Regions from separate parts of the Paenibacillus sp. Y916 genome, predicted to be linked through region 1. Evidence: riboswitches for the same ligand, from Rfam matches in the RefSeq annotation. Region 1 holds a riboswitch; the other holds the start of a gene.
The links. A riboswitch is a leader RNA that binds a small molecule or an ion and turns the genes downstream of it on or off. The one in region 1 is predicted to bind FMN.
Positions count from the first base shown of each region.

Region 2: another riboswitch for FMN. It lies ahead of AC1TO9_RS18255 (DMT family transporter); the one in region 1 lies ahead of ribD (bifunctional diaminohydroxyphosphoribosylaminopyrimidine deaminase/5-amino-6-(5-phosphoribosylamino)uracil reductase RibD).

Region 1 is NZ_JBXCJA010000001.1:529,463-544,408, forward strand. It holds gene AC1TO9_RS02495 (spore germination protein) at 1-1,380, shown strand, start outside; gene lysA (diaminopimelate decarboxylase) at 1,513-2,844, shown strand; gene AC1TO9_RS02505 (peptidylprolyl isomerase) at 3,042-3,479, shown strand; FMN riboswitch at 3,701-3,874, shown strand; gene ribD (bifunctional diaminohydroxyphosphoribosylaminopyrimidine deaminase/5-amino-6-(5-phosphoribosylamino)uracil reductase RibD) at 4,156-5,256, shown strand; gene AC1TO9_RS02515 (riboflavin synthase) at 5,280-5,945, shown strand; gene AC1TO9_RS02520 (bifunctional 3,4-dihydroxy-2-butanone-4-phosphate synthase/GTP cyclohydrolase II) at 5,964-7,205, shown strand; gene ribH (6,7-dimethyl-8-ribityllumazine synthase) at 7,274-7,741, shown strand; gene AC1TO9_RS02530 (segregation and condensation protein A) at 7,811-8,605, shown strand; gene scpB (SMC-Scp complex subunit ScpB) at 8,574-9,179, shown strand; gene AC1TO9_RS02540 (DUF2953 domain-containing protein) at 9,440-10,120, shown strand; gene ytfJ (GerW family sporulation protein) at 10,093-10,581, shown strand; gene AC1TO9_RS02550 (D-alanyl-D-alanine carboxypeptidase family protein) at 10,810-11,913, shown strand; gene AC1TO9_RS02555 (nucleoside recognition domain-containing protein) at 11,981-12,616, shown strand; gene AC1TO9_RS02560 (spore maturation protein) at 12,623-13,156, shown strand; gene AC1TO9_RS02565 (pseudouridine synthase) at 13,597-14,337, shown strand; gene AC1TO9_RS02570 (redoxin domain-containing protein) at 14,463-14,946, shown strand, end outside.
Region 2 is NZ_JBXCJA010000009.1:144,181-159,126, forward strand. It holds gene AC1TO9_RS18190 (AraC family transcriptional regulator) at 1-81, shown strand, start outside; gene AC1TO9_RS18195 (sugar ABC transporter substrate-binding protein) at 115-1,080, opposite strand; gene AC1TO9_RS18200 (response regulator) at 1,082-2,701, opposite strand; gene AC1TO9_RS18205 (histidine kinase) at 2,698-4,524, opposite strand; gene AC1TO9_RS18210 (ABC transporter substrate-binding protein) at 4,788-5,831, shown strand; gene AC1TO9_RS18215 (sugar ABC transporter ATP-binding protein) at 5,926-7,452, shown strand; gene AC1TO9_RS18220 (ABC transporter permease) at 7,445-8,482, shown strand; gene yjfF (galactofuranose ABC transporter, permease protein YjfF) at 8,475-9,440, shown strand; gene AC1TO9_RS18230 (ABC transporter substrate-binding protein) at 9,628-10,665, shown strand; gene AC1TO9_RS18235 (hypothetical protein) at 10,755-10,946, shown strand; gene AC1TO9_RS18240 (hypothetical protein) at 11,236-11,388, shown strand; gene AC1TO9_RS18245 (IDEAL domain-containing protein) at 11,485-11,850, shown strand; gene hflX (GTPase HflX) at 12,333-13,592, shown strand; FMN riboswitch at 13,685-13,879, shown strand; gene AC1TO9_RS18255 (DMT family transporter) at 14,009-14,946, shown strand, end outside.

The sequences.
Region 1 (14,946 bases):
GTTGATTTTCGTAAAATGAACTTTGGTGGAATTGAAACAGGAATATTATTTATAAGTGGATTTACAGACAGCGATAATATGACGGAGATCCTCACAAGATTGACCTATATTGGGCAAGGAGAAGTTTGCTCAGACGCTATGAAGTCTTTCTTTGATAAATACATACCTCATATTCAAGTGGAGAAAGTGGACTTATTAAGTCAGGTTATTAACAAGGTACTTACGGGTATGAGTGCATTCTTCATGGAAGGTGACAGTACGGTGCTCTTGGTAGATACGCGTACTTATCCCTCTCGTAACCCAGATGAATCATCCATAGAACGGGTGGTTAGGGGTTCAAGAGATGGATTCACAGAGACATTGCTCACGAACGTGTCATTGGTTCGACGTAGAATCAGAGACCCTGGATTGATGTATGAAGTCGTTCAGGTTGGTCGGCGGACAAGGACGGATGTATGTATTGCTTATATAGATGATATTGTGGATAAGGTACAAATTGATAGCATTCGAGAGAAGATCAAAGCAGTCAAGATAGATGGCATACCCCTTGGTGATAAACAGCTTGAGGAAGCTATCATCAATAAGGGTTGGCATCCATATCCGTTAGTAAGGTACTCAGAGCGGCCTGATGTGGTAGCGTCACATTTACTTGAAGGTAGAGTTGTTGTGTTCGTAGACACCTCGCCAAGCGTTATGATTATGCCTACAACGTTCTTTGATTTGTGTCAGCATGCAGAAGAGAATCGTCAGACGCCTTTTATTGGCACATATTTGCGTTGGGTTAGATTTCTGGGAATATTGTTCTCGATGTTTATACTTCCGCTCTGGATGCTACTTGTTCTGAATCCAGAATTGAAGCCGGCTGCTTTGGAATTTATTGGCCCACAGGAGACGGGAAAGATCCCCCTCATAGCTCAGTTTATTATGGTGGAATTGGGTGTGGATTTACTTCGTCTTGCTGCTGTTCATACGCCAACTTCAATCGCATCAGCCATGGGCTTAATTGCAGCTATTCTTGTAGGGGATGTTGCTGTCAAGACAGGTCTGTTTATCAATGAAGTCGTGCTTTATATGGCGATTGCTGCGATCGGGATGTTCGCTACACCAAGTTATGAATTGGGTCTGGCTAATCGGATTGTACGCTTAGTGTTACTTATAGCTGTATCCATCTTTCACGTCCCGGGATTTGTGATCGGCACGACACTGCTTGTTCTCTTGTTGACGCTCCATAGATCGTATAACTCTTCATATCTATGGCCATTTATCCCCTTTAATGCAAAGGCGATGGCTGAGATACTGTTCCGTATGCCGGTGTTGTCGAATAAGAAACGGCCTTCTTTCAATAAACCACGAGATAATACACGAATGCCACTAAAGTAGTTTGAGAAGCGATTGCGTCGAATAACACAAATGTTCTGCACATAAATCCATTTACTCTTATTTTAGGATTCTGATATACTAAGGTAAATAGAAGTGGAATATCAATTCCATCAAAAGTGGAGGACTGTAGAGATGTTTTTACATGGTACAAGTACAATAAATACAAGTGGACACTTAGAAATCGGTGGTTGCGATGTTGTTGATCTTAAAGCACAATTCGGCACACCACTCTATATCATGGATGAACAATTGATCCGTGAACGTTGTAAAGAATATGTTGAAGCATTTAAGTCGTCAGGGCTCAATTTTCAAGTGGCTTATGCTAGTAAGGCATTCTGTGTAATGGCAATGTGCACGGTCGTGGAACAAGAAGGCATGTCTTTGGATGTCGTATCTGAGGGCGAATTATATACAGCCCTACAAGCGGGCTTCCCGGCGGAACGCATTCATTTTCATGGTAATAACAAAACACCGGATGAGATTGACATGGCGATCGAAGCGGGAATTGGATGTTTTGTAGTAGATAATTTGGTTGAATTACATTTGCTGCAGGCTATTGCGACTGAGAAGGGCAAGCAAGTTCATGTTCTTTTACGAGTTACCCCGGGGGTTGAAGCACATACGCATGAATATATTTCGACTGGACAAACAGATTCCAAATTCGGATTCGATATCGGAAATGGTTCTGCTCACGAAGGTGTCAAGGTCGCTTCGGATTTATCTAACATAGAGCTACTTGGTGTGCATTCGCATATTGGATCGCAAATCTTCGAGGTCGAAGGGTTCCAGATGGCTGTTCAAAAAGTAGCTGATTTCGCGAAAGAGGTTCAGCAGCAACTTGGAGTACGTTTTAAAGTTGTAAATCTTGGTGGCGGATTTGGAATCCGTTATGTTGAGGGAGATACACCGTTACAAGTTGTCCAATATGTTAAAGCGATTACGGATGCGGTTAAGGAGCATTTCGCGGATCTTTCAGGTGAACTTCCTGAGATTTGGGTAGAGCCGGGACGGAGCATTGTGGGAGATGCAGGGACGACGCTGTATACTGTAGGAACACAAAAGGACATTCCGGGTGTGCGTAAGTATGTTGCTGTTGATGGTGGAATGACGGACAACCCGCGTCCTGCACTATACCAATCTGAATATGAGGCGCTCCTTGCTAATCGTGCGAATGATGAAGAGACGGAAGTGGTCTCTATTGCTGGAAAATGTTGCGAAAGTGGTGACATGTTAATCTGGGATGTGAAGCTTCCTGAAGTACAAAGTGGAGATCTGTTAGCTGTATCTTGTACGGGTGCGTATAACTATTCTATGGCGAGCAATTATAATCGTATTCGTCGACCTAGCGTAGTGTTTGTAAAAGGTGGACAGAGCGATCTTGTAGTGAAACGTGAAAGCTTCCAAGATATTATAGGGAATGACCTTGTTCCGGAGAGAATTCGTAAGCAAGCGGTGTTGAAATAACCCGTTAGGTTAGCTTGCTAGCACTGTGGTGAATAGCTTCAGACGAAGGATCAATCCATACGTATTTACGTAGGAATGATTTCATTGTTTTCTTTTCCATGTTTCTTTGCTTTCAGGTATCCATTCATAGTAAACTATAGGGTGTCTATAATTATTTTATGAAGATCCACACAATATGTTAAGGGGTTGGAATTATAATGAAAAAAGGAACAATTGAATTAGAAAACGGCGGAGTGGTTGAAATTGACTTTTTGCCAGAAGAAGCACCAGGAACAGTAGCTAACTTTGAAAAGTTGGCTAATAGCGGTTATTATAACGGATTAACTTTTCACCGTGTAATTGCTAATTTTGTAGCTCAAGGTGGATGCCCAACAGGTACTGGTACTGGTGGCCCAGGATATACAATCAAATGTGAAGCTGTTAACAACACAACTAAGCATGCTAAAGGCGTATTATCCATGGCACACGCGGGTAAAGATACAGGCGGTAGCCAATTCTTTATCGTTTACGCACCACAACCGCATTTGGATGGCGTTCATACTGTATTTGGTACAGTAACAAGTGGTATGGAACATGTAGATAACATCAAAGCTAATGACAAAATGAAGGAAGTAAAAGTTTGGGACGAAGCGTAAAAGTTTAAACTTTCTAAATTCAAATAAAAAGGCTAGTCTCTTAGGGGATTAGCCTTTTTTTTTGAATTATGCGAAAGCACGTACTTACTAGGGCAATCGAAATTTGGGATAACGCTTCGCTTTCCGGCGGATTTGTAACTTGCTATATTAAATATAGTTATACTCTTGTATTTTTATTTTGTTGATGGTAAAATTCGAACATAAGTATAATTTCATATTGATTTATCCTTCGGGGTTGGGTGAAATTCCCTACCGGCGGTGTTGCCGTATTTATAGATCATACTAATGAATATAATATGGCTTAGTCCGTGACCCATATGCTGATGAAGTTGGCATATGGTTGACCTAGTGAGAATCTAGGACCGACAGTATAGTCTGGATGGGAGAAGGAGAGCAACTTACGCAATTCACTTCAGTGATCGCGTATCGTAACATAATAAATAAGGCACCGATGTACGTGACTGATTTCACAATATATACACAATGATGTTTTTCTTTGTTATCTGTGGAATATTTGTTGACTGATTTCATAGCTTTATTTTTGTGTACTCTTATAATTCTCACAACTAACCCCTGTATCGGATGAATGCATTTCATCTGTTGCGGGGTATTTTTGATTTTTTTTGCAGTGTATTGATGTGAGTATGGTGTATAGAAGGATGAGGTGAAGTAACCATTGGAAATTATGAATGATGAGTTTTACATGACACTCGCACTGGATATGGCAGAACGAGCTCAAGGACAGACTCATATAAATCCAGTCGTGGGTTGCGTTGTCGTAAAGGACGGGGTCATGGTAGGTATAGGGACGCATTTAGAGCTTGGAACCCCACATGCAGAGGTCCATGCATTGAATATGGCTGGCGAGAAGGCATTAGGGAGTACCGTCTATGTGACCTTGGAACCATGTAGCCATTATGGAGCAACACCGCCTTGTAGTGAACGTTTGATACGAGATGGTGTCCATCGGGTCGTTATCGCATCTCAAGACCCTAATGCCCAGGTAGCAGGCAAAGGGATCGCTATGCTACGTGATCATGGGATTGAGGTTGAAGTTGGATTACTTCAAGATCGTGCACTGAAACTAAATGAGAAATTCATTAAATATATTACAACAGGGATTCCATTCATTACATTAAAGACTGCCAGCACATTAGATGGCAAGATTGCTTCCAAAACAGGAGATAGTAAATGGATTTCCAACGAAGTTGCGCGTGAACAGGTACATACACTCCGTCATCGTCATCAAGGCATTATGGTTGGGGTGGAGACAGTTATAATGGATAATCCCCATTTGACAACACGCCTAGCAACGGGAGGGTTGAACCCGATACGAATTATTGTGGATTCACAGTTACGCACGCCATTAGAATCTAATATTGTGAATGATGGGTTAGCGCAAAGTATCATATTAACTACTGGGCAGATGGATGTTGCGAAGGCAGAACAGCTTAAGCAAGCGGGTGTCATTGTACTTGTTTGTGGTGAAGGTCCTCGAGTAGATCTATCCATAGCGATGGTAGAGCTTGGTGCAATGAAGATAGGCTCAATTCTTCTCGAAGGAGGAGGAACCTTGAATGGTGCCATGCTTGCGGCTAAATTAGTTGATCGAATTATACTTTATTTTGCTCCTAAAATTGTAGGTGGCTTGAACTCCCCTAGTAGTTTTTCTTTTGAGGGAAGCGAATGGATGAAGGATGCTGTTAGATTAGAATCTATGGAAGTAGAGCAATTGGGAGATAATCTTCGTATTAGTGGCATACCTGTGTGGTCCTAATCGGCTGGAAGGGAGGTTATACAATGTTTACAGGGTTAGTTGAAGAGATAGGTACACTTCGAGGAATTACACGAAGTGGAGAAGCAATGGTGCTACAGCTTACGGCATCCATCATTATGGATGATCTAAAGATTGGAGATAGTGTGTCTGTGAATGGGGTATGTCTTACAGCAACCTCAATCGATAGTCAATCATTTTCCGTTGACGTTATGCCTGAAACATATCGTAATAGCAACCTGAAAGATCTCCAGATGGGAAGTAAGGTAAATTTAGAGCGTGCGATGATTGCTAATGGACGCTTTGGCGGGCATATCGTTCAGGGGCATGTTGATGGCATCGGGACAATCCATCATGTGACTAAGAATCAGAATGCCGTTGTATATGAGATTACACCAGCAAGTTCGAATATTCTCAAATTTATTATTCCAAAGGGTTCTATAACGCTTGATGGCATCAGTCTCACTGTTATCCATACGAGTGGAAATACATTTCAAGTATCGATTATTCCGCATACGTTGGCTCAGACCGTTCTACATTATAAGCGGGCTGGAGATACGGTGAATATTGAATGTGATGTGCTCGGTAAATATGTAGATCATTTGCTTCATTATAAATCTTCAGGAAAGCAAGATGAGGGTAAACACTCAGGAATAAACATGGAATCCTTAGCTCGAAATGGATTTGTGTAATTTTAGGAGGAAATGAATATGGAGAAAGACATTATTTTTGATCCAATTGAAGAAGCCATCTATGATCTGATGCGTGGAAAGGTCATTATCGTCGTAGATGATGAAGACCGAGAGAACGAAGGGGATTTCATTGCCCTTGCTGAAAAGGCAACCCCAGAAGTAATCAATTTCATGATTAGTCAAGGCCGTGGATTGGTATGCTTGCCGATCACCCAAGAACGCGCTGATGAATTAGATTTGAGACCGATGGTTGAACACAATACGGATAATCATGGAACTGCTTTTACAGTATCTATTGACCATAAAGATACTACAACGGGAATATCTGCTAATGAGCGTTCATTAACCGTGAAGGCTATTATGGACCCAAATGCAACTAGAGAAGACTTCCGTAGACCGGGGCATATGTTCCCATTAATTGCTAAAAAGGGTGGCGTTCTTCGTCGTTCAGGCCATACGGAGGCAGCAGTAGATTTGGCTCGTATGTGTGGATCATATCCAGCAGCTGTCATCTGTGAGATTATCAAGGAAGACGGTACGATGGCTCGATTACCAGATCTGGTTACGATCGCTCGCGAACAGGATTTGAAGCTTATTAATATTAAGGAATTGATTCATTATCGTAATGATAAGGAAAGATTAGTTAATCGTGAAGTTTCGGTACGTATGCCAACCGATTTCGGTGAATTCCAGGCGATTGCATATACCAACGAAGTGGATGACAAAGAGCATCTTGCATTGGTTAAGGGAGAGATTGACCCGAGTAAGCCCGTACTTGTGCGTGTGCATTCCGAATGTTTGACGGGGGATGTATTTCACTCTCATCGTTGCGATTGTGGACCTCAGTTTGCGGCAGCGCTTCGCCAAATAGAAGCTGAAGGTAGTGGTGTTCTACTCTACATGCGTCAGGAAGGTCGAGGCATTGGTCTGCTTAACAAATTGAAAGCTTATAAATTGCAAGAGGAAGGTTTTGACACAGTCGATGCTAACCTGAAGTTAGGTTTCCCAGCTGATCTACGAGATTACGGCATTGGAGCACAGATTCTGAAGGATCTGGGTGTACGTCAGATTAAACTGCTTACCAATAATCCTCGTAAAATAAAAGGATTAGAAGGGTACGGACTCGAAGTTGTTGAACGGGTTCCTATTCAAATGGAAGAGAATAAGGATAACACACGTTATTTGCATACGAAGCAGGCAAAACTAGGTCATCTAATGAAATTTGATGATATTGAGCAAGATGAAGATTTAAAACGATAAGTTCGAGTTCATAAAGTCAGCTGTTCGAACAACCTATATAATATAAATTGAGGGGAAGATGAGTTATTATGGCACATTATTTTGAAGGTAATTTAGTATCCGAGGGATTGAAATATGGTATAGTTGTAGGTCGTTTCAATGAATTTATTACAAGTAAGCTACTTAATGGAGCGCTTGATGCATTGAAGAGACATGGTGTACAAGATAATGAGATTGATGTTGCATGGGTACCAGGTGTATTCGAGATTCCACTTATTGCTCAAAAAATGGCGGATAGTGGGAAATACGATGCTGTTATTACATTAGGTACTGTGATTCGGGGATCAACATCTCATTATGACATCGTATGTAATGAAGTAGCAAAAGGGGTAGCCGCTATTAACTTGAAGAGTGGTATTCCAACGATATTCGGAGTCGTAACTACTGAGAATATCGAACAGGCCATCGAACGTGCGGGAACAAAAGTAGGTAACAAAGGATATGACTCAGCGATCTCGGCTATTGAAATGGCAAACTTGACGAAACTGTTTAAATAGTGCTTATTTAATATAGTACCCTTAAATTAAGGGTACTATATTTTTGATTATGGTTGGTTGGAGGAACATATCGTGTCTGTATTATATAAGCTGGAAACATTTGAAGGCCCGCTGGATTTACTTCTACATTTGATTGATAAAGCGGAAATCGACATCCAGGATATCCCCGTGACGGAGATTACAGAGCAGTATATGAGTTATTTGATGAATATGCAGGAACTTGAACTGGAAGTTACGAGCGAGTTTCTCGTGATGGCAGCAACGTTATTATCAATTAAGAGTAAATTGTTGCTTCCTAAACCACCCATCATAGAATTTGATGATTTCGATTTCTATGAGGAGGATGATTATGATCCGAGGGTGGAATTGATACAGAAGCTTATAGAGTATCGTAAATACAAAGGGATTGCCGAGCATCTTCATGAACGTGAGTGGGACAGAAGTCTAATGTTTTCAAAAGAACCAGAGGATTTAGCGACATGGATGCCCACCGTATCTGTGAATCCTGTTCTGGGATTACATACTTCAGATTTAGTCGCGGCTTTTCAGAAGGCCTTACGTAAGGTAGTTAAACGTAACTCTTATTCTCGAATCCACAGAGATGAGATTACGGTCAAGGGCCGCATTCGCGATGTTGTCGAAGCTCTACAACATGGGGGTAAAGGTAGTAAACTACTATTCTCCAAACTACTGCATGAGGATATGGTGCGTCATGAAATTGTGGTGACGTTCCTAGCTATTCTAGAATTAATGAAGATGAAGCAAATATTGTGTTATCAGGAGAGACTATTCGATGACATTGTCATGGAATGGAGAGGGGAAGAAGAACTACATGGAATACCCGAAATTGAAATCGATTATTGAGGGGCTTCTTTTTCTAGCAGGAGACGAAGGCCTTAGTGTAAAGCAAATTGCTGAAATTGTTGAGCAACGTAATGAGTTAGTAAAAGATGCATTGGAAGAAATGAAGGATGATTTCATACGACAACAGCGCGGATTACAATTGATCCAGATTGCTGGTAACTATCAGCTGGCAACGCACCAAGAGCATGCAGAATATTTTGAGAAATTAGCTTATTCTCCTGCTCGTGTGTCACTTTCACAAGCTGCGCTTGAGACGCTCTCGATTGTGGCATATCGCCAACCGATTACACGTGTGGAGATCGAGGAAATTCGTGGAGTCAAGTCTGAACGTGCTATTCATACACTCGTCAATAAGGATTTGATTGAAGAGAAAGGGCGAGCGGAGGCTGTTGGACGACCTATCCTATATGGTACAACGAACTCATTTCTGGATTACTTTGGATTGGCGCACTTACAGGACTTGCCAGAACCCTCTCTTTTTGAGAATAAGGACAATCTTGAAGAAGAGACGCAAATGCTCTTTGATCGACTAGATGGGCGTCAATTGACATTGGATGATGTTAAAGATTCATAGAATAAGATGAATAGTGGTGGATTTAGAGGGCAAATTTGCAACTAACCTTGATGACTACTACTGGAAGTTGGCTGGCGTGTAGGTGATCTACTACATAAATTCCTTAACGAAGGACGCCGATCGGTTTTTTTCTTGAAATAGCAGGTCGAGGTGTTTAACCTTGACCTGCTATTTGGCATTCACTTTCCCGGAATGATTCCCATGAATAATTGCCATACTAAGAACAAAGATCAATTTCGCAGATACATGGGGGTTAATACGTGTGGATTGTTACGATAATTGTCATTGTAATCTTACTACTCATCGCAGTTATTCTTGTCTCCAAGATTAAAGCAGATGTATGGGTGAGGAAGACAGGGAAAGATGATGAAGTAGTATTCAAAATTAAGATGCTATATGGATTAATCCGACTTCATTATGAATTGCCTATGTTAAAGATTGAGAACTTGGAAAAGGGTATTGAGATAGAAGTTGATAAGAGCAAGAATATTGGTCAAGAAAAAGAGGCGCATAATGATAGCCAAATTGATAAACGAAAAGTAGATCATTGGTTGAACGTCTCTCATCAAATTCTAGAGGCGACGGAGTCACTAAAAGTGTGGTTGGAAGTGACATTGTCTCGATTGTCTATTTCTAAGTTTGAATGGTCAACGCATTTTTGTGCCGGAGATGCTGCATATACTGCAATCGCATCGGGCATGGTATGGAGTGCTAAGACATTCATTGTGGGGTGGTTGTCACATCATGTGCAACTGAAGAAATCTCCGCGATTATTTGTTGTACCTACATATGATGATCATCCGCATTTTACCAGTGAGGTGTCTTGCATAGTCCAAATCTCTTGCGGATACGCTATATATGCAGGCTTGGTACTTATCTTACGCGTGCTGAAGGTGAAAGGAGGAGTTAAAAAATGGAGGACCATCCTATCAAAGGATTAATGCAAACGGCAATGGAAAATCTTAAAAGTATGGTGGATGTAAATACCATTGTTGGGGACCCAGTACAAACCCCAGATGGTAGTGTGATTCTGCCTATAAGTAGAGTTGGGTTTGGTTTTGCGGCTGGGGGTAGTGATTTTCATGTGGAGGGTAGTACGAAAAGTTCAGGAACTTCGGCTAACGATCATCAAGAATCAAAAAAACTACCCTTTGGTGGAGGTACGGGTGGAGGAGTATCCATTCGTCCGATCGCATTTCTAGTTGTAGGTAAAGATGGTGTGTATATTTTACCACTTGATACTCAAACCCATATCCAAGAGAAAGTGATCGACATGATTCCATATGTGATGGAGAAGATCCAATCCATATGCCAGAAGAAGGATACGAAGAATAACAACAATGTAGGTTCATCTACAACGACAGTACCTGTTCGGGACGCATCAGATCACACTGTTCTTTAACTATCCTTCGACCCTCTTCCAGATCTTAACGGAAGGGGGTTATTTGTTTGCCTCTAAATAAGTAAACAGGGACATACCTATTTACTGAAAAGCATATACTTGTACAAGATTCCCTAGAACTAGGTCGGAGGAATGTAAAACATGAACGAAAAACTGAAATATATGGTAGCAGTATGGACGATCCTATTTGTAGCATTAATTGGTTTTAACAATGTGAATGCTTCTCCAATGCAGAAGGAGATCCCTGCATTATCAACTCATGCGCAGGCAGCAGCGTTAATCGATGTCACTTCTGGGCGGATACTCTATTCTAAACAGGGCGATGATGAGCTTCGAATTGCTAGCTTAACCAAGATCATGACAGCTATTGTGGCTATTGAACAGGGGCAGTTTAACAAGCCGGTTCAGGTTAGTAAGAATGCCTACGGTAAAGAAGGATCATCCATATATTTGAAGCTTGGAGAGCAAATGACGCTTGAGAATATGCTTTATGGACTGATGCTCCGTTCAGGTAATGATGCAGCAACAGCGATTGCAGAACATGTTGGTGGGTCAGAAGAAGGGTTTGTATATTTGATGAACGCAAAAGCGATTGAATTAGAACTGAAGCATACTCATTTCATGAATCCTCATGGTTTGGATGCTGAGGGGCATTATTCTTCTGCCAATGATTTAGCGAAATTAACCGTGTATGCAATGCATAATCCAATTTTCAAGGAAATTGTCAAGACTCCCGTAAAAAAAGCTCCAAATCCAACCGAATCCTGGGACTATAAGTGGGATAACAAAAATAAGATGCTTCGCTTCTACGAGGGTGCGGATGGTGTGAAAACGGGCTATACCAAAAAGGCACTTCGCTGTCTTGTTAGTTCTGCTACGAGAAATGGACAACAATTGGTTACAGTAACTATAAATGATGGTGATGACTGGAACGACCATCGGAAGATGCTTGATTATGGATTTACAAACTATCCGCTTGTGGAGATGCTTAAACGTGGGCAGAAAGTTGACGGGCACGAACTTGTCGTTAGTCAATCGTTCTCATATCCAACTGCAGAAGGAGAGCAAAGCTCAATAACCAATCGACTCGTCTTAACAGAGCAAAGAGATTCAGGTGTGGATCTTTCTTTTGGACTACGAGGTAGGATTGAGATCGTAAAAGATAATGCGATTGTAGGAAAAGTACCCGTGTATTCTTCGGGAAGTCAACTTCCGGAAAAGGTTGAAGCGACAAAGGATGTCATGCTACAAAATGTTGAGAATCGCAGACATTCAAATACTTGGTTGTATTCCTTGGAGAAGGTGTTTAGGGAGTTATTGTTTGTTTACTAATATGTGATCCAAAGCTGATTTTTAAACAACTTCTATTAGAGATGGTATGAACTGGGAGGTATATGGGATGATCAATGCAATATGGCTTGCACTTATTCTAATTGGATTTGGATTCGCGGCTGTGTCAGGCAATATTGAGGTGGTTACAACAGCGGCTTTTGACGGGGCTAAGACAGGCGTGAGTGTCTGTTTTGGATTAATAAGTGTTCTCGTATTCTGGATGGGTATGATGCGAATTGCTGAAGACTCGGGGCTTCTGAACAAAATTGCAAAGATACTAAGTCCCATCGTGAGTTTCTTGTTTCCAGATGTACCACGTGATCACCCGGCGCTGGGCTATATACTTTCTAATATGAGTGCTAATCTACTTGGACTTGGGAATGCGGCTACACCTATGGGAATTAAGGCAATGCAAGAGCTCCAATCGCTTAATCCCGACAAAGATGTAGCAAGTCCTGCAATGTGTACGTTACTAGCTTTAAATACAGCAAGTATTACACTCATACCGACTACGCTTATCGCTATTCGAATGAATTATAATTCAGCGAGTCCAACGGACATTGTTGGAACTACCTTGGTAGCGACGGCTATTGCTACAATAGCTGCAGTTGTGGCGGATAGATGGTGTAGAAGATGGTATCTTCATAAAGATCGTACCCCCCCGTTGAAAGGCACTCATTCAAAGCCGGGCGTGAAAGGATGATGGTCAGTGCTCTCATTTATTAATCTGATATCTTCGTGGGCGATACCCTTAATTATCGCCTTTATTCCTTTATTTGCTTTTACACGGAAGGTACCTGTCTATGAATCTTTCATTGATGGAGCAAAAGATGGATTCACGACAGCTATTCAAATTATTCCGCATCTTGTTGGAATGATGGTAGCGATCAGCGTATTCCGAGCATCGGGAGCACTAGACTTCTTTGTGGGTTGGACGGGCTCGTTCCTTCATGCTCTAGGTGTTCCGAGTGAGATTATTCCATTAGGAATTCTTCGGCCACTAACAGGCACAGGCTCTCTTGCATTCGCAACGGATTTAATTCGAGTTCATGGACCTGACTCTATGATTGGACGAATGGCCTCAACAATACAAGGAAGTACAGATACAACATTATATGTACTGACTGTATATATGGGGGCCGTTGGTATTCGTAATGGGCGTTATGCACTAAAAGTTGGATTGTTCTCAGATGCTGTAGGCTTTATTGCTGCCATAGCGGTGTGCCTAGTTTTTTTTGGATAGTGAAATAGTCCAATCCCATTTATCTCACACTTCATACGCTATAGCATTCCGCGCTGTCTAGTAGAATGAGGTGAGTAAATGTCATATGAAGGATTCATGATTCATGATTCATCATGTTCCTCAATTAAAGGAAACGGGTACGACTTTTGTATTAGAAAGGATGCCTCCGTCATAGTCACCCCCTTGGTTACTGATTCAGAGTACATTCATATTTTCTTGGAAGGACGCTTCAATCAGGGCTATGAGTTGATGTCGGCGAATGCGAAACATCAACTTTTTGCGGCTAGTAAACTCATTACGGAGCTCTCCAGGTTATATCAAATTTCCCCTTTTTATCTTCAACCACATTCCCAAGTCTGCCCAGGTTCACATTTTCCATGGAATCAACTTGTGATTTTACCTGCTGATATGTATCATTAGCATGAGGTGAATTATTGATAATGGAAAGATTACAGAAAATATTAGCTCAAGCAGGGGTCGCATCAAGACGTAAGTGTGAAGATTTAATCGTGGCAGGTAAAGTGGAAGTTAACGGAGAGGTCGTAACTACACTGGGAACAAAGGCGGATCCCGCCCAAGATATCATTACGGTAAGTGGAAAACCTATTCACAATGAGAAAAAGGTCTACATCGTAATGAACAAACCGAAAGGTGTTATCACTAGTGCATCTGATCCTGAGGGTCGAAAGATTGTTTCGGATTATTTAAGAGATGTTAAAGAAAGAGTATATCCTGTGGGCAGATTAGATTATGACACAGAAGGTCTGATTATACTAACAAATGATGGAGAATTTGCTAATTTGCTTACACATCCCAAACACCATGTGCCAAAAACTTATATGGCGACAGTGAAAGGGGTGCCACACGGATCAGATCTGGACAAGCTAAAGGCAGGGATCATGCTTGAAGATGGAATGACAGCTCCAGCAGAAGTTGAATACAAGGATATTGATACTGCAAAGAAAGAATCAACGATTTCCATTACGATATATGAAGGTCGTAATCGTCAAGTTCGGAGAATGTTTGAAGCGATATCGCATCCTGTTATTAAGCTGAAGAGAATTGCCTTTGGTGATCTGCTACTACAGAATCTGAAACGGGGATTATTCCGCCATTTAACGAAAAAGGAAATTGAAGATTTAATGAAATTGGCAAAATCCCCTAAATTACCGAAAAAGTAATGATAAAGGTCACATAAATTTCAAAAACTACTGTCACATTTATGACAAAGTTAGTTATAATTATTCATAGGATGTTCACATGGAATGAAATAGTTATGATTAATGTCATAGAGGAGGTTTTGAAATTGGGTAAGTCGAGAAAAAAAGTTCAGGTTGTTATTTTGCTTCTGATTCTCATTCTCGGGGGATATGCCATCATCTCCAATGTATATGGATCAGAAGGAAAACCTGAGGTAGGTAGTAGTACCCCCTCCTTTAATCTATTAGGATTGGATGGTAAGGTTCACAACCTTGATGAATATAAAGGGAATGCTATGGTCATTAATTTCTGGGGAACATGGTGTAAGCCATGTGTGAAGGAAATGCCTGCACTACAAGCGCAATCTGAGAAGTGGAAGGACAAGAATGTCGTTGTGATTGGTATTAATGCGGGTGAAGATCTCATGTCTGTGGAGAATTTTGTGAAACAGACCAAAATTAGCTTTCCGATCCTACTGGATCCCAACAGAGAAGCTGTTAGGAGCTATGGAATCTCTCCGTTACCCACAACGTTTTTCGTATCTTCGGCTGGGGTTGTTAGGAATATTCGTTCTGGAGAACTTGATCTAG
Region 2 (14,946 bases), on a different contig from region 1:
ACGGGTACAACGCCCAGTGAATTTCGCTCCAATACAACTCCCGATTCTCTAAATCATGGATGCATATCGCGATCTCTGTGATAGGTACGGAGGGTCGCATTCATGTACCAGATCTTATCTAATCATCACATTGATTTCCGTTATACCCGTGTTATCGAATGGTGGAATGGACTTCCCTTCAGATGCTTGAAGCAGCCGCTCTACAATAAGCGTCCCCCATTCCTGTTCATTCTGGGACAGAGAGGATGTGATTTGGCCATTATGAATAGCTTCTATAATATTAGGTGTCATTCCGAATGTGAAGGCATATCGATCAAGACCTTTCGCTTTCCATACGAATATGGAAGCGGAAGCGGAAATGAAATCGAGGCCCACAAAAGCGTCGAAGTGAGGATGGTTATCAATCATTAACTCAAGATCGGCCGTGGCAGTTGCTGATTTGCCTTCGTTATAACGTACATTGAGAACCTGAATTTCCGTATGTTCATTTAAGTAAGTTAATAATCCATCCAACCGCTCGCTTAAGCTGTTCATCTCAGACATACCTGTCTCGACCAATATCATTCCTTTATTGTTCAATAAAGAACTGATAATAACCCCCATTTGCTTACCAGAATAATAGTTATCCGAACCGATATATGCGAGGCGTTTGCTTCCAGGAGAATCCGATTCGAAACAGATGACAGGGATTCCTGAGTCCACGGCCTTGTTAATCATTGGAATAAGAGCAACAGAATCGATGGGATCGATGGCGATCCCATCGACCTTCTGCCGAATCAAAGTATCCATCATGCGAATTTGTTGCTCTGAACTGGTTTCGTCAGGTGCTTTTACAATCAGGCGAACACCATGTTCATTCGCGGTATCTTCTGCAATTTGTGTAATCATTCCATAATAGGAATGTGCCATAGGATAAATGATACCGAACGTCTTCGTCTTTGATACAATCTCACGGTTCTTAGACGTAGAAATTGGACTGTCTGGAGTGGATGAATCTCCTTTGAAGTTAATGACAATAAGAAGCGAGCATAATGCTAGAAAGCACAGTATCGTGGTGATCATCGTAGTCGTTTTTAGCATGCTATGATCCTTCCGTTCCGGAATCCTGGATAGAGAATGTGTCATTCCGTCGAAATTCCTTGGTGGTCATTCCCGTTGATTTCTTGAATAGGTTAGAGAAATAATGAGCATCATGATAACCGACTTGATAGGCAATTTCATAAGATTTGGCATGGGTTGACCTCAAGAGCTCCATCGCTTTACGAATACGAATATATGTTACATATTCTATAAATGTCTGGCCGGTTTCCTGGCTAAATATTTTACTAAGATGGCTCGGGCTTACACAGACAGATTCGGCCGCATCTAGAAGCGATAATTGATTGTTATGGTAATGGCAACGTATATATTCTTTCACTTGTTCTAGCATTCCCGTATATTTATCGGCAGCATCTCTACGCTTTAACCAGTATTGTTCAGCAAGATTTGCTAGGTAGACGAAGGCCTTTTCCCAGTCATTGACGGTTTCTATTTGTTTCTGCAGCTTACCCTGTACTTCGGTGACTTCGGTCGAATTTCGAAATGTCCCTTTTACACTTTGGAATACTTTGTAGGTAAGATCGTTCAGAATATAGTAGCCGTAAAAAGATGAATTCCAATTTAATCGTTTCAAGCCAGCAGCAAATTGTTCGATGAACGTCTTCATGTCGGCCTGCGATCCGAATTTCAGAAACTCGATGAACACATGATGATCTAATGAAATCGTATGATCTGGGGAGTCTCCGTTCATAGTACCGAAATTATGTCGATTCTGCTTGGTAAGTCGACGCCAATGCTTATCTTCTTCCGCTTCTAGGTAGGAATCGTGAATACCCTGTAACCGATCTTGAATGTTACCGATACCAAAGGATACCACGATCGGAAGGTTTACCTCATCAAGATGACCATAATCCTCCTGAATAGAATAGATCGCAAGCTGAAGTTGTTCTTCGGTGTTTCCTTGTAGCACCCACACCTTTTCTGTACGTATCCGTTTAAATGCTAGAAATTCAACTTGTTTCTTTAAGTCGAACTCAAGCTTTGCCTCAATCTGTGCTAGAAGGGATGTATCCATGGCTAAGTCGTCTTCGCGGCTGCGAAAATGAGTAATCATGATGGTATAATATTTAGCTATAAGTTGAAGGGAGAGTAATGAAGCTACATGGATGGCTTCAGCCGTTGTTATGAAGCCACTACACAGATCAGCAAGTAGCATATCCTGTGTGCGCAGCGTCTGATTAGTGATCATTTGTGTAAGTTTATTAATCCGTTCTTTCTCCTGACGTTCTGAATCAATCTTCTCACTGATCTGGTGTAGTTGTTGGATAATATCAGCGGCACTAACGGGCTTCATACAATACTCATCGACACCGATTCGAAGCGCAGATCGAGCATATTCGAACTCGTCATGTCCACTAAGAATAATAATTTTAATGTCAGGCATCACTTTACGAACGATAGAACTGAGTTCCAAACCGTTCATGAAAGGCATCTTAATATCGGTAATGAGGATGTCAGGCATCCACTGCTCAATAAGGGGTAAGGCTATCTCGCCATCCGAGGCATCACCGCAGTATTCAAAGCCTTCTTGTTCCCAATGAATGCAGTCGCGTATACTTTCTCGGAACAATATTTCATCGTCTACTAGCATAACTCTCTTCATGGATTTTCCCTCCGTTCTATCGGAATACATAAGGATACATATGTCCCCAGAAGCTCTACACTTTCTATGGCCACTCCGTAGTTACTCCCATAATATAGCCGGACCCTCTGATGTACGTTATATAGACCGAATCCGATGATTCCGTCCTCTTCTGTTAGTTCTTGTGAGGATGATGTGTTTAGTCTTTTACGAATCTGTTCCATACGTACGGGGGTGATTCCGATTCCATCATCTTCTACTACTAACTTGAAGTTCCCATCGATTTCTTTCTGTGCGCTGATCCGAATGAGTCCCTTTCTTCTTTTGTTCTTAATGCCGTGATAAAGTGCATTCTCCACAATAGGCTGGAGTGTCATTTTTAGAATAGGTGTATCCAATAAAGAGGGATGAACGTCAATTTCGTATTGCAATATATCTCGATAACGCATTTGCTGAATAATTAAATAACTTTGGACATGTTCAAGTTCATCTTTTAAAGGAATCCAGTCACGGCCCTTGCTTAGGCTTATGCGGAAAAAACGCGAGAGAGCTTGAACAAGCTGTATGACTTGGTCATTCTTATTGGCTTCTGCCATCCATACAATCGAATCCAATGTATTGTACAGGAAATGTGGGTTAATCTGAGCTTGCAACGTTCGCAGTTCTGCTTTTTGAATTTGCTCTTGTTCGTTGATACTTTGTTCGAGCAGCATTTTGATTTGTTCCAACATCGTGTTGAAGCTTCTACCTAGATCAGCAATTTCATCTTGACCTGATGTCTTTACTTTTGCTTCGAGAAAACCTGATGCTGCTTGGCGCATTTGCTTCTTCAATAATTGGACAGGTCGAATCAGCCATTTGGTCATAAAGAAATATAGTGTCATCGTAAATAGAATGCTCAGTGCAACACTGATAATAATGACTTGCCTGATCTCGTTGGCTTCCTCAACAATCTCCTGCAACGGCGCAGAGCCAACGATGATCCAATTCGTCTCCTTAGAAGTGGTATATACAATGAATTGGGGTTTGCCATGGGAGGCTTCCACAAAGCTACCTCTTTGGTTAATGAACTGATGTTGTAGCTCTGTTTGCTGAAGTTGAGATGCCTGAATCTGATTGTCTGACTGTGAAGGCACAAAAATAGGCTTACCTTTCTCATCAATAACGTGGAAGAATCCCGTTTGTCCAATCTTGGTATTGTCTATGAATTGCTCGACGATGGAATCGTCTAGGTCAATGACAATAAACCCGATGACCTCGTGTGTGATTTGCTGTTTGACCGCTGCCATAATGGAAATGACGTTGGTTTGCTTGTATTGAAATCCGTCTAACCTATCTAGCGGATCAGCATTAGTAGGGGTAATATTCAGCGCTTGATCGGGATGGTTAAGTAGTTCGGTGAAATGAGAGTTACGGAGCGGGTTAACGTCAAGTTGGAATACACCGATCTGCTCACTAATCCCTTTCCCATACAAATTCACCATGGAGATGTTGAGAACACTTTCGTACTTATAGGTTTCTCTGTACAAATCAAAGGTGGTTAATATTTCTTTGGCATCCTCATAAGTCTCACTTTGAGAATACAAGAAATGATGAACTGTCGGATTATTACTCAATTCGAGTAACTCTCCAACGTCTTGGAATAGAATGTCGATATCTCGGCCTAGCTGATCAGCAACCATCAACGTTGCTGTCTTACTGTGGCTGCTAACCGTATTGAACGACTTCTGATAGGAAACCGATCCAACTGCGATCAAAGGTATGGAAGTTAGAATGACGAATAGGGTCAGCAGTTTAGCGCGTACGCTTGAATTAATCCATTGCAATAATCTCATATGGGTCATGTAACCCTTCTATAAATAATGTAAGCGATTCCAGTGTTCGAGAATTATCATATCAAAAAATCGACTCATTTTCTATGGATATAAAGAAAGACCATAAAATCACAATTTTCAAACAAATAATCAAACAAACATAAATGAATATAAGAAAAATAAACAAAAAAACATAAGAAATACCTAAGGACCTCCGTATAATCAAGAAATGAAAGCGCTATATAATGAGAACACGCCAATGATTGGTGATGACAAGGGGAGGTATGAAATAAATGAGAAAAGCAAAAAAGATAGGGGCATTTACAGTATTCATGTCATTGATGTTATTGGTAGCTGCTTGTGGTGGGACTAATGATGCTGCAAATAACGGCAAAACGAATCAACCTGCTAAGACGACAACGGTGACGGATGCAGCAGTCAAAGATACATCTTCAGATAAGAAGATTGTAATGGGTTTCTCGCAAGTAGGGGCAGAAAGCGGCTGGCGTACGGCGAATACGACTTCCATACAGGAATCTGCTAAAGAAGCAGGTATTGATCTCAAGTTCTCTGATGCACAACAGAAGCAAGAAAACCAAATCAAAGCGATACGCTCCTTTATTCAACAAAAGGTGGATGTGATTGGTTTCTCTCCGGTAGTTGAGTCCGGTTGGGATACGGTTCTGAAAGAAGCCAAAGACGCAGGGATTCCGGTCATTCTGACGGACCGTTCTGTCGATTCAACGGATACCTCACTTTATGTAACGTTTCTAGGCTCCGACTTCGTGCTCGAAGGGGAAAAGGCAGGTGCATGGCTTGCGGATCAATATAAGGACGCTACTGAACAAGTGAATATTGTTGAGTTACAAGGAACAACAGGATCTGCTCCGGCGATCGACCGCAAAGAGGGATTTGAGAATAAAATCAAAGATAATGCAAATCTGAAGATCATTGCTTCTCAAACAGGAGATTTTACCCGTGCAAAAGGAAAAGAAGTCATGCAAGCATTCTTGAAAGCGAATAAGGATATCGACGTGCTTTACGCTCATAACGATGATATGGCTTTAGGAGCAATCCAGGCTATTGAAGCTGCTGGTCTGAAACCAGGTGAAGATATTATCATCATCACGGTTGACGGAATTAAAGATGGCTTCCAAGCTGCAAGCGAGGGCAAGATTAACTTTATCGTGGAATGTAATCCATTGTTTGGTGGGCAATTAATGCAAGCTGCTAAAGATGTTGTCGCTGGGAAAGAGGTACCGAAACGAACAGTAGTAGAAGAGGGCACATTTACAATCGATCAAGCGAAAGAAGCACTTCCTAACCGTATGTATTAACTTGTTACAATAGTTGGAATGATAGACCACTTCATCGTCAAAGGTCCTTTGGCCGAAGTGGTCTTAAACAACAGAGTGGATAGGAGAGAGGATTATGGAGCAGCAACGACCTATTGTACAAATGACTGATATTCATAAACAGTTTCCCGGAGTAAAAGCACTCTCTGGCATTAACTTTCGATTATTTCCTGGAGAAGTTCATGCGTTAATGGGAGAGAATGGGGCTGGAAAGTCAACTCTTATCAAAGTATTAACTGGGGTCTATGCGATTGATCAAGGTACGGTCGATTTAGAAGGTAGGACAGTATCTATTCAAAACCCACAACATGCTGTGGAAATTGGCATAAGTACCGTATATCAAGAAATCAATTTATGTCCGAATCTGTCGGTTGCGGAGAATATCTTTATCGGTCGCGAGCCTCGTCGCTACGGTCGGATCTTATGGAAAGAAATTAACCGAAGAGCTACACAATTACTCAAAGAGCGATTGCAGTTAAATATTGATGTAACCAAGCCTTTGCAAAGCTATTCAGTGGCGATACAGCAACTTGTTGCGATAGCGCGTGCCTTGGATGTTTCGGCTAAAGTTCTTATTCTGGATGAACCAACGTCCAGCTTGGATCAGAATGAAGTGAAGCAATTATTCCAGATTATGAACCAATTAAAGAATGAAGGACTAGCCATCCTATTCGTTACTCACTTCTTAGAACAAGTATATGAAATGTCAGATCGTATAACCATTCTCCGTAATGGAGAATTTGTTGGGGAATATGTAACCAAAGATCTCCCTCGAATAGAATTAGTATCCAAGATGATAGGTAAGGAACTGCATATGCTTGAAGATCTTCCGAAGACGAAAGAAGGCCGAGAGGGAATAGATGAAGTATTAATGGAGGCATCTGGGCTTGGAAGAAAGGGATACATCGAGCCATTCTCCTTACGTATCGGACAGGGAGAAGTCGTCGGACTTGCAGGACTTCTCGGTTCTGGAAGAACAGAGCTAGCACGACTATTATTCGGAGCTGATCGTGCCGATCAGGGGAATCTTAAGTTCGGTGATAGCGGGGGGACCGTACATTCTCCTAAGCAGGCGATTGAACAAGGCGTCGCCTTCTGCTCTGAGAATCGAAAAACGGAAGGCATTATTGAGAATTTAACGATTCGAGAGAATATCATTCTTGCTCTTCAGGCTAACCTTGGTTTGTTTCGAACCATTCCCGTCAAGAAGCAAGAAGAGATTGTAGAGGAATATATTAAGAAGCTCAACATCAGTCCCCCGAATCCAGAGCATCTAGTCAAAAACTTAAGTGGTGGCAACCAACAGAAGGTTATTCTAGCCCGGTGGTTATTAATGCAGCCCAAGTTACTCATCTTAGATGAGCCTACGCGAGGGATTGATGTGGGGACGAAAGCAGAAATTCAGAAATTGGTTATTACCTTATCGCGCGAACAAAAAATGTCTTTCATATTTATTTCCTCCGAATTAGAAGAAGTCGTTCGTGTTAGTGATCGCATCGCAGTTCTCCGGGATCGCAACTTAGTACAAGAAATGAAGGGCGATGAAATAAGCCAACACTATGTATTACAGGCAATTGCGGGAGGTCATTCAACCGATGTCTAGATTAATGAAGCATCATATATTCTGGCCAATAACGATGTTGGCGGCACTTTTATTATTTAATTTATTCTATTCTCCTGATTTTTTCTCAATTCAGGTACGTAATGGCCATCTGTATGGAAGTCTGATCGATATATTGAATTTTGGTGCACCCCTCATTGTGGTGGCTATCGGAATGACTCTAGTCATTGCGACCAAAGGAGTAGATCTATCCGTTGGTTCCCTTGTTGCAATTACAGGGGCATTAGCTTGTTTGACGATCAGTAGAGGTAGTGATCAGAATACATTTACCTTAGTAATGCTTGCAATAGTAATTTCGCTTGTTTTGGCTTTGGTATTGGGAATATGGAATGGATTATTAGTGTCTTTGGGAGGAATTCAACCCATTATCGCAACACTTATATTAATGGTGGCTGGGCGTGGAATTTCCCAACTGATCACGAGTGGTCAGATTATTACCGTTTCAAGTCCCAAATTTAATTATATCGGTGCAGGATCATTTGTGGGATTGCCTTTCTCTATTTTTATCGTAATGGCTATATTTATCATTGCATTGTTGCTGACACGTAAATCGGCGTTGGGCTTGTTTATCGAATCCGTTGGTACCAATCCTGAAGCGAGTCGTCTTGCAGGAATTCGATCCAAGGTAATACTAATTTCGGTATATGCATTTTGTGGCGTATGTGCGGGGATCGCGGGTCTAATTCTTAGCTCCAATGTCTCAAGTGCGGATGGGAACAATGCGGGATTATGGATTGAGCTTGATGCTATTCTCGCTGTCGTTATTGGAGGGACATCCATGAACGGAGGTAGATTCTATTTATCGGGGACGCTAGTGGGTGCACTTATTATTCAGACATTAACGACAACGATCTACATGATTGGTGTTCCACCAGAAATAACGTTGGTTGTTAAGGCGTTTGTAGTCTTAATCGTATGTTTGATCCAGTCTGAGACGTTCCGGAGGATTATATTTGAGAGATGGAAATCTCGTAAGTATACGAGTAAGGCAGGTGTAACACGACATGGCTAAAAAACAATATCTACCTATTATTGTGACAATATCTCTATTTATTGTTATGTTCGCACTAGGATCCTTTCGATATACTGGCTTCTTCTCCGTACAGGTGCTGTTGAATCTATTGATAGATAACGCCTTTCTTTTGATTGTAGCTATCGGAATGACTTTCGTCATCGTTTCCGGTGGTATCGACTTATCCGTGGGGTCAATGATAGCCCTGACCACAATGATCTCCGCAAGTCTTATTCAGAACTTAGGCTGGCCACCATTTATTGTGATTCCGTTGGTGCTGATGATAGGTGCCACTATTGGTTGTGCGATGGGGGCTATTATTCATTATTTCAATATTCAGCCGTTTATCGTAACGTTAGCGGGCATGTTCTTAGCAAGAGGCCTTTGTTATGTGATTAGTATTAATACGATTACGATTAATGATGCCTTCTATACCCGTATGGCACAGACCAAGATCCATCTACCGGGTGGTAACTTCATCTCCATTAGTGTACTTATTGCCCTGATTGCTATTGCGCTTGCTATCTATCTGGCGCATCACACTCGCTTCGGTCGTAATGTTTATGCATTGGGTGGTAGTGAACAATCTGCTGTATTGATGGGACTACCAGTAGCACGTACTAAAATTCTTGTCTATACGTTAAGTGGCTTTTGTTCCGCGCTATCCGGTGTGGTATTTACATTCTATATGCTGTCTGGTTATGGGCTACATGCTAATGGGCTAGAATTGGATGCCATCGCAGCAGTCGTGATTGGAGGAACTCTACTTACTGGGGGCGTTGGATATATTGTAGGTAGTTTCTTCGGAGTTATGATTCAAGGGGTTATTCAAACGATTATCAGCTTTGAAGGAACCTTAAGTTCTTGGTGGACAAAGATTGTGATTGGACTATTATTGTTCAGCTTCATTGTGTTTCAAAGACTACTTACTTCTAGGCGATCGTCCGGGAGAGGATAACAAGCTAGATGAAAGTGATACCATCCTCCTCAAAGGACGGTATCACTTTTTCGTAGAAATAGGGGTGCTTCCATTTTGAAGCGGGATATGTCAAACTTTTAATAGGAATACAACTAGAGTTTAAGATGACTATGATCCCTAAATCTGCTTATGGAAAGGGAATATGATGAATAGAAGGTTAGTACTCATGATGTGTATGATTGTATTGTTCAGCTTTTCGTTCATAGGCTGCGAGTCTGTTCAGACAGCGGAGACTCCTGTCACCCCCTCAGATACGAGGAATTCGGAGATATCCCTGCAGGACAATGAATCCGTTGAAGTGATGGAGTCATTATATTCATCTGAGCCGATTAGGCTTGGATTCTCTCAGTTGGGTTCAGAAAGCGATTGGCGCAGAGCGAACACGAACTCGGTGAAGGAATCGGCAAAGGAAGCTGGGATTACACTATTATTCGAGAATGCGGAGCAATCCCAGGAGAAGCAATTTGAAGCGATCCGTTCTTTTATTCAACAAAAGGTGGATGTCATTGCGATTGCACCCGTCGTACAATCCGGATGGGAGCCCATTCTTCTAGAAGTGAAGCAAGCTGGAATACCTGTGATCATAGCGGATCGTTCCGTTAATGTGAGTGATTCATCGCTTTATGTGACGTTCATTGGTTCTGACTTTTATGATGAAGGTCGTAAGGCAGGGAAATACCTATTGGATAAAATGAGGGATACTCCTGGACCTATCGGTATCGTAGAACTACAAGGAACAATGGACTCTACTCCAACGATTGAGCGAAAGGATGGTTTCCGAGAGATCATTACTTCTCGATCCGATTTTAAGATATTGAAGAGTGAATCAGCCAACTTCACCCTTGAAGAGGGAAAAGAAGTGATGCAGTCAATCATAGAAGAACAAGGTAAAGATATCGATGTGTTGTTCTCACATAATGACGATATGGCGCTAGGTGCGATTGAAGCTATTGAGGCGGCTGGTTTGCGTCCGGGTATAGATATTGTCATCATATCTGTGGATGGAACACGCAAGTCTTTTGAAATGATGGTCGAAGGGAAGATCAATGCTGTTGTTGAATGTAACCCGCTATTAGGAATGAATCTGATGCAGGCTGTTCAAGAGATCATCGGGGGCAAAAACCTACCGAAACGTATAGTACTTCCAGAGAGTATTTATACTCAGGCTGTTGCGGAACGAGAAGTGAATAATAGAAAGTACTAATATAAGGTCCTCCGCCCAGTTATGGGAATGGAGGATTTTTACCTGCATTAGATCTAGATGATAAGAAGAAATTATTTGAATCCTATGTCGTGCAAGGGATAGTACCTAGAATCTCTCTTAACGAAATTGTAGAACAAAAAGAAGTAAATAAAGAAGAATATACATTTGAAGTTAATTTTCTAAATGAAGATGGTTCAGCATTTGTAATCAGGGAAGCTGATTCGATTCGAGATAAAGAGTTTACTTATACCGTGAAAAAATCGACGGAAAGTTTAGAGTAATGGAACTTCCCCTTTACCAACTCTAAATAGAGTAAGTTAGATATGATCTTATTAAATCTCCCTTAGCAGGAGTTTTTTTAACATAATAAATTCGATCCATATTCCATGTAACATCATAAATTCCGGATGTCATTCAGTGGAATAGGCATAGAGTGGTGATGTTAGAGTGACGAACATTGCTTCGCGCATGAAGGTAGTGAGGATGAGGCTAGAATAGATGTGTAAAGTACAATTAAATAGCAGGAAAAGTAGGGGAAGAGAGAATTAGTTGTACAAACTACAGTTAAAAATGGCGATAACGCTGAAAAGTGGAATTTCCAGTAAATTAGATGTACTCCATGCAACTAAAGTTAGCTTCAGAGGGATTGGGTTGAATTTAGATGTACTTATTGCACCTAATAGTGAATGGCGAGGTCGGTTCTACTTGATAAAAGGAATTTGACAATCATTACTGAAACAATTATAGTTACAGTATAGCTTTCAAAAAGTTATTAAATAGATATTATTCTTAAACTAACTTAAATGGTGGTGATTTGTAATGAATATTGAAATAGGTGATTGGGTCAAGGGAAATACAAATCATGGTGAATTAATACATGGTTTTATCGATTCAATAAATTTGTTAGCTGGCACTATGGGAATACATGTGATTGCCTCGGATCACGAAACGGTGATTGGGACAACTATTGATGTACTTAATCAAGGGGTGAAAAAGCTCCCAGAGAGTTCATTAGATAATATTGAGCAATTAAAGAATCTAATCGATATCGCTTTATTGACTAAAGATGAACAATGGTTCATGGAATTAACCGATCAATTAAATGCTATTCATCACGGTTCCAATTCACATATAGAGGATTATTTGATTACAGATAAGAAGAGCAATCGATTAGGAATATTGTAAAGGGCACATGATGGGGCCAATGGATACCGGTATTTCGGCATAGCCACCCTTGCACATTCAGATTGTGAGATTGGTTCATCTGTGTTAATATGGAAATAACTATAATGATCGGAGGGTTCTCGAAGAGATGAATGATACAATCCGCTTTCAACCTTTGTACCACTAATTGAATAGTGCAAAGGCTCTGCTACTGTGCAGGGCGAACGGGATTGGTCTGTGTATATTTCTAGAGAACTCCATTTATTGCGAATAATCGCATCAATAAAGAGGAGGGCGACCCCGCCCTCTTTTTGTTGTATTTATGGATAACCACCCAATAATCATCCATACCATGACTTATTAGGTCGAAGGATCTTTCATTTTTGTGTATACATAAATATGAAAGGTCACCCTTTTGGTAAAGATGGATATATCCCGTTCGCTTAACCACAGGAGATTAGCCTGAGGTTTTTTTATTATGAAGGTAAAGGAGATTAAACTATATGGAAGAATTGCAACAGCGAGCAATCCTAGTAGGTGTCAATGTGAAGCATCAAGAGGATTTCGAATACTCTATGGAGGAATTAGGGAATTTAGCTTCAGCTTGTCATGTCGGAGTAGTAGGGGAGCTAACACAAAATTTAGAGAGAGTGAATAAAACTCACTATATTGGAAGAGGTAAAGTGGAGGATGTCAGGGCGTTGTATGAGGAGCAGGAGGCGAACATGGTTATTTTTAATGATGAATTGTCTCCCTCGCAAATTCGTAATCTAGAAGCAGACTTACAGTGCAAGGTGATTGACCGGACGATTCTAATCTTAGATATATTTGAGAAGCGGGCAAAGACAAGGGAAGCCCAACTTCAGGTAGAAGTAGCCCAACTGCAGTATATGCTACCTAGATTAATCGGTTTGCGTGAATCATTGGGTCGGCAAGGTGGAGGTGTTGGGACCAAGAATAAAGGTGTTGGAGAAACGAAACTTGAGCTAGATCGCCGTAGAATCGAGGATAAGATCAGTGCATTGAACAAAGAACTGGAAACACTCGTATCTCAACGCCAAACCCAACGCAAGCAGCGCCAAAAGAATAAGCTTCCAGTCGTATCACTAGTTGGCTACACAAACGCAGGGAAATCAACGATTATGAACGCCTTGGTAGAGTCATTCAGTCCATCTGGTAACAAGCTAGTGTTTGAGAAAGATATGTTGTTCGCAACACTGGAAACTTCGGTTCGTAATATACATCTCGAAGATAACAAGTCCTTTCTACTGACAGACACGGTTGGATTTGTAAGTAAACTACCTCATCATCTCATCAAGGCCTTTCGATCTACGCTTGAAGAAGTGGCTGAAGCTGATTTGTTGATTCATGTGATTGATTATTCTAACGATAAGTATGAGAAATTGATGAATATTACAAACCATACATTAGAAGAGATCGGAATTACAAATATTGAAACGATCCTTGCTTATAATAAATGTGATGTGGTGGATTGTGAAGTTCCACTAGTGGAAGGGGATAGTGTTTACCTTGCGGCGAAGCAAAGAGTGGGTATAACCGAACTCGTTGACTTGATTAGGGCACATATATTTAAAGATTATATGCAATGTGTGATGCTGATTCCTTTTGAACAAGGGCAAGTGGTCTCCTATTTAAATGAACATGCGAATATAATCTCTACTGAGTATGATCATGTGGGTACACGATTAACACTAGAGTGTAGAGCGATGGATGTTGAGAAGTATCGTGAGTATGTCGTTTGAAATGTAAGATTGAAGTGATTTACTGAAACAAATCATTGACTAATTTCATTTGGAGTCCTTTAATAGAAGATATAGCATTTAATAAAATGAATATGGATCTTCGGGGTAGGTGAAATTCCTAACCGGCGGTGAGAGTTCTTATTTTATAGTGCGAGTTCAAAAGGTGACTTTTTGAACAACCTCTATATATGAGCTTCTAGCCCGCGACTCGTCATCATGAAGATGGTGGCGACTGACTTGGTGTGAATCCAAGGCCGACGGTAAAGTCCGGATGGAAGAAGATCAAAGCACATGCATGGCGTGGATTTTTTGTTGCGCACAAGCTTATTTGATCAGCCCCCGTAAATGTCGATAACTATCGAATGCGGGGGTTTTCTATTGTAAGACCCCATATTCAGAACAAGGGGATAGAGAGAGTGGACAATGTAGTGGAGAGTGTAAGGCCTGTTGTGGCGGTTAGAGAAAAGCCTTCAAAGAGTGGGTTTTGGCTAGTAGTATTGGGAGCGGCCCTATGGGGAGTAGATCCTTTATTTCGAATTATTTTATTAGATTCACTTACTTCAACCCAGATTGTATTGCTTGAGCATATTATTATTGTTCTATTTGTTGCTCCGGTGCTATGGAGAAATCGCGATGAACTTCATGGATTGCGACTGCGGCATGTCGGTGCATTGCTCTTTATCTCTTGGGGCGGATCAGCGCTAGCGACGATTCTGTTTACGATAGGATTGTCTAGTGGGAATATAAACGTCGTGTTGTTACTTCAGAAGCTTCAACCGCTGTTTGCAATTATTTTGGCAAGATTACTATTGAAAGAACGACTACCAAAGCATTTCTCGATTCTATTCTCGCTAGCTTTAATAGGTACGTATTTACTCACATTCGGATTTGCGATACCTGTGGGGAAATGGAATGACTTTGTTCAACTGGGTAGTTTATTAGCTCTTGGAGCTGCGGCTCTATGGGGAGGATCAACTGTTATGGGGCGTTTAATGGTTGGTCAGATGAAGTATGAGACCGTGACTTCCTTAAGATTTATTCTGGCATTACCATTGCTACTCTTTATAACTTGGGGTGAAGGTGGAGTGTGGAGTTTACCAATCGGGACGACTGCTATGGTATTGGTCTCTGTGAATCTATTGGGCCAAGCTCTATTACCTGGTTTGCTCAGTCTTTTGGTTTATTATAAGGGGTTAACGACTACGAAAGCATCGGTTGCGACATTGGCAGAGTTGAGTTTCCCAATGGTAGGGGTGCTGATTAATTGGATCGTATTCCGAGAGGCGATCACGCAAGCACAACTTATTGGTTTTATTCTGATTTGGGCGGCTCTGTTTGCAATCTCTAGACAAGA